2 regions of the Kitasatospora sp. NPDC015121 genome follow, and region 2 is predicted to be linked to the other one. Evidence: riboswitches for the same ligand, from Rfam matches in the RefSeq annotation. Region 2 holds a riboswitch; the other holds the start of a gene.
What was found. Region 2 has a riboswitch for glycine ahead of gcvP (aminomethyl-transferring glycine dehydrogenase). Riboswitches for the same ligand answer to the same signal wherever they lie in the genome.
Positions count from the first base shown of each region.

Region 1: another riboswitch for glycine. It lies ahead of gcvT (glycine cleavage system aminomethyltransferase GcvT); the one in region 2 lies ahead of gcvP (aminomethyl-transferring glycine dehydrogenase).

Region 1 is NZ_JBVHEH010000027.1:15,583-18,026, reverse strand. It holds gene gcvH (glycine cleavage system protein GcvH) at 1-15, opposite strand, end outside; gene gcvT (glycine cleavage system aminomethyltransferase GcvT) at 118-1,236, opposite strand; glycine riboswitch at 1,387-1,490, opposite strand; gene ACZ3J7_RS31900 (enhanced serine sensitivity protein SseB) at 1,641-2,408, shown strand.
Region 2 is NZ_JBVHEH010000004.1:404,818-407,261, forward strand. It holds gene gcvP (aminomethyl-transferring glycine dehydrogenase) at 1-1,136, opposite strand, end outside; glycine riboswitch at 1,225-1,351, opposite strand; glycine riboswitch at 1,353-1,459, opposite strand; gene ACZ3J7_RS08005 (PRC and DUF2382 domain-containing protein) at 1,648-2,444, shown strand, end outside.

The sequences.
Region 1 (2,444 bases), on a different contig from region 2:
CGTGGGGTTGCTCATGGCGTCATTCTCCAGGATCGCGGGAGGGGAGGGCGCGGCCGTCCGCTGGGCGGACGAACCGGAAGAGGACCGTTCGGGGGGAGTCCGGGGGCGGGGAGCCGCTCAGCGGGCGCGCTTGTAGAACGGCAGCGCGACGACCCGGACCGGCTCGGCCTTGCCGCGCACGTCCACCGCGACGGTGCTGCCGGGCTCGGCGTGGGCGGCGTCCACGTAGGCGATGGCGATCGGCTTGCCCAGGGTCGGGGACGGCGCGCCGGAGGTGATCCGGCCGATCACGGCGCCCTCGGCGTCCACCACGGAGTACTCGGCGCGCGGGACCCGCTTGCCCTCGGAGACCAGGCCGACCAGCTTGCGGGGCGGGTTGGCCTCGGCCGCGGCGGCGGCCTTCTCCAGGGCCTCGCGGCCGACGAACCGCCCGTCGCCGGTGGTCTTGTCGAAGCGCACCACCCGGCCCAGGCCGGCGTCGAACGGGGTCAGCTCGGTGGACAGCTCGTGCCCGTACAGCGGCATGCCGGCCTCCAGGCGCAGCGTGTCGCGGCAGGACAGGCCGCACGGGACCAGGCCCTCGGCGGTGCCGGCCTCGGTCAGCGCGGTCCACAGGTGCGCGGCGTCGGCGGGGGCGCAGAACACCTCGAAGCCGTCCTCGCCGGTGTAGCCGGTGCGGGCCAGCCAGACCCGGCGGCCGGCCACGGTGGCGGGCAGCAGGGCGTAGTACTTGAGGCCGGGCAGGTCGGCGTCGGTCAGCTTGGCCAGGATGCCGTTCGCCTCCGGGCCCTGGACGGCGAGCAGCGCGTAGGCGTCCCGGTCGTCGCGGACCACGGCGTCGAAGCCGGCCGCGCGCTCGGTCAGCGCGTCCAGCACCACCTGGGCGTTGGAGGCGTTGGCGACCACCAGGTACTCGTCCTCGGCGGTGCGGTAGACGATCAGGTCGTCCAGGATGCCGCCGTCCTCGCGGCAGATCATGGTGTAGCGGGCGCGCAGCACGCCGAGGGCCGAGATGAAGCCGACCAGGGCGTGGTCGAGCAGTTCGCCGGCCTGCGGGCCGGAGACGGTGATCTCGCCCATGTGCGAGAGGTCGAACAGGCCGGCCCGGGTGCGGACGGCGAGGTGCTCCTCGCGCTCGCTGCCGTAGCGCAGCGGCATGTCCCAGCCGGCGAAGTCGGTCATGGTGGCGCCGAGCGAGCGGTGCAGCGCGTCGAGCGCGGTCAGGCGGAGGGACACGACAGGACTCCCGGGATCTGGAAACGGGCAGGCTGGGGCGAGTCTCCCCGTCTGTCGTCGAACCTGAGAGCTTCACCGCCTCCTGAACAGGATGGCGGCTTGCACCGTGGGTGGGCGCACGGCGCGGCCGTGTCCACTTTCCAGATCTGCCTAGCCCGGGCGGTAGGGGTGCCTGAGAGATTCCGGGGAGGACTTGCTCCTTCGGCGCCGGTCGCGGCCCGAGCGGGCCGTTCCGACTCTCCCGCGCGGGTTCGAGCGGCCGGTATGAAGTTTGGGCGGGCCCATCATGGCATGCCGGGGGGCGCCCGCGGGAGTGGGGTCCGGTCGCACCGGGCGCCCCGGCGGCGCCGCGCCCCTCCCGCGCGCCGCTAACCTGGTCGCGACCGCGGATGTGGAGGGGCGAGATGGGGATCCCGCTGGACGGGGCGCTGGAGGGCGGGCCCTGGCCGGCCAACGAGCTGGAGCAGGTGCTGACGGCCGCCCTGGGCGACCCGGGCGCGACGCCCCGGGTGATCGAGGTGCTGGCCCGCAGCCAGGTGTGGATCCCGCTGCCGTCCGGCACCACGCCGGACGCCGACTCGCTGGACCTGCCGACGCTGGAGCTGGCCGGCGCGCCGTACGTCCCGGTGTACTCCTCGCAGGAGCAGTACCTGCAGCACTGCCCGGGCATCCCGTTCGCGATCGCCCCGATGTGGGAGTTCGCCCGCGGGCTGCCGCTGGGCATCGGCATCGCGGTCAACCCGGAGGCGCCGGTGGGCATCCCGGTGCCGCCGGAGGGCGTCGGCGAGCTGCGGCGCGGGCCGCGCGGCGAGCGGTGGGAGGCGCAGGGCGTGGCCGAGGGCGCCCGGGTGGCGCTCAAGGAGCCCGAGCCGCACCAGGAGCCGTTCGCCTTCCTGGCCGCCGCGACCGGCGAACTCGTCGCGCTGCCCGGGGTGCTGACGGCCCGTCGGGCGCTGGCCCGGGTGGAGGGCGAGCCGACCCTGCTGTACGTGGGCGTGCAGCTCGACCCGGCGGCGCCGGCCGACCCGGCCGAGGTCAACACCGCGCTCGGCCGCGCCCTCGGAACCGCCCCGCCGAGCTGGGGCGTCCACCTGGTGCTGCTGGACCTGGTCGCCGACCCGGTGGTGGACTGGATGCTGGGGCGGGTGCAGCCCTTCTACGTGCGTCCCTGACCGCCGGTCCGGTCGGTCCGCCCGGGCCCGGCGGCA
Region 2 (2,444 bases):
CCCGAGGCGAGCGCGGCGGCGTAGCGGTGGGTGCGGCGGGCGATGTCGGCGAGGCCGTCGGGGCCGTGGTAGACGGCGTACATGGAGGCCATCACGGCGAGCAGCACCTGCGCGGTGCAGATGTTGGAGGTGGCCTTCTCGCGGCGGATGTGCTGCTCGCGGGTCTGCAGGGCGAGCCGGTAGGCGCGGTTGCCGTCGGCGTCGACGGAGACGCCGACCAGGCGGCCGGGCAGGTTGCGGGCGTACGCGGCGCGGACGGCCAGGTAGCCGGCGTGCGGGCCGCCGAAGCCCATCGGGACGCCGAAGCGCTGCGAGGTGCCGCAGGCGATGTCGGCGCCGAGCTCGCCGGGCGAGCGCAGCAGGGTGAGGGCGAGCAGGTCGGCGGCGACCGCGACGATCGCGCCGAGCTCGTGCGCCCGGTCGATGACGGGCTTGATCTCGCGCACCGCGCCGGACGCGCCGGGGTACTGGAGCAGCACGCCGAAGACGCCGCGCTCGGCGATCTCGTCGGGGATGCCGTTCGACAGGTCGGCGACGACGACCTCGACGCCGGTCGGTTCGGCGCGGGTCCGGATCACGGCGACGGTCTGCGGCAGGGTGTCGGCGTCGACCAGGAAGACGCCGCCCTTGACCTTGGTGACGCGCCGGGCCAGGGACATCGCCTCGGCGGCGGCGGTGCCCTCGTCGAGCAGCGAGGAACCGGAGGTGTCCAGGCCGGTCAGGTCGGCGACCGCGGTCTGGAAGTTGAGCAGCGCCTCCAGGCGGCCCTGCGAGATCTCCGGCTGGTACGGGGTGTAGGCGGTGTACCAGGCCGGGTTCTCCAGCACGTTGCGCAGGATGACCGGCGGGGTGAAGGTGCCGTAGTAGCCGAGGCCGATCATCGAGGTGAGGACCCGGTTGCGGCCGGCCAGCTCGCGCAGCTCGGCGAGCACCTGGGCCTCGCTGCGGCCGGCGGGCAGGCCGAGCGCGGTGAGGCTGCGGATGGCGTCGGGGACGGCGGCGTCGGACAGCTCGTCCAGGGAGGCGTAGCCGACCTGGGCCAGCATCTTCTGCTGGGCCTCGCTGTCGGGGCCGATGTGGCGGTGCTCGAAGGGGCTGGCCTGCTCAAGGTCGCTGAGCGTCGGCTGGGCGTTCATGGGGGTCGGGCCTCCTGGTCGCGGACCGGCGGTGGTGCGCACGCGGTCGGCGGCCGTGGGAGCGCCTGGGCGTACGAACCCGTCAGCCTCCCCCTCTGTCATCGGTACCTGAGAGCTTCGCACGTCCGGGCCCGGCCCGGACGGCTTGCACCGTCGGCGAGGGCGGGGAGCGGCCGGCTCCGGTGCCGACGGTCCTGCCCTGCTTTCCAGAGTGACCTGTCCCGTTCGGTACGGATGCCTGAGAGATTCCGGGGAGGGGTTGCTCCTTCGGCGTCCCGCGTCCCGCCTGTCCGGCGGGTTCGGGACTCTCCCGAGCGGGCTCGGCGGTCGCCTCCGAGGTTACCAGCGCGGGCCCTCCGGATCACCGGTGCGGCCCTGTGATCTGCCCCGGACGGCGGCTTCCGGAGTGCCGCCGTCCGTTACGTGCCGTTTGGTGTGGAGTGGCGGCCCCACACGCTCCTCCGGCCGCCTCCGAACACATCCCCGAGGAGCGGCAGGACTGGAGGACAGCGTGCAGACCGATATCGATCCGCGCGACCTGATCGGGCACAAGGCGGTCGACCGGAACGGTGACAAGATCGGCACGGTCGACGAGGTGTACCTGGACGACGCCACCGGCGAACCGGAGTGGGCGGCCGTCCGCACGGGGATCTTCGGCCGGGACGCCTTCGTCCCGCTGACCACCAGCGAGTTCGCGGGCGACGAGCTGCGCGTCCCGTACGACAAGTCGCTGATCAAGGAGTCCCCGGACTTCGGCGTGGGCCAGCACCTCTCGCCCGCCCAGGAGCTGCAGCTGTACCGCTACTACGGACTGGACGCGGGCGACGCCGGCTCGGGCCCGACCGACGAGCAGGCCGGGCCGGCGGCTCCGGCCGCCCCTGCGGCGAAGGCGGCGGCGGTCGGGACGGCCGCCAAGGAGCAGTCGCGCCAGGAGCCGTCGGCGGACCGCGACTTCGGCACCGTCGCCTCCACCCCGACCCCGGTCGCCTCCCCCGCCCCGGCCCCCCAGGCCCACGCGTCGGCCGCCCACGCCCCGGCTCCGGCGGCCGCCGCCGCGCCGACCGCCTTCGCGGCGGCCGAGGCCGAGCCCGCCCAGCGGCAGCGGTCCGCGCCGGCCGCCCACGCGGGGCCGGTGGAGCCGACCGCGCCGGTGGAGATCACCTGCCGCGAGGAGCGGATCGACATCACCACCGAGTGGCACGCGGTGGGCACCACCCGGCTGCGCAAGTACGTGACCACCGAGCAGGTGGAGCGCCGGGTGCCGGTGGTGCGCGAGCGGGTGCGGGTGGAGCGGATCCCGGTCTCGGA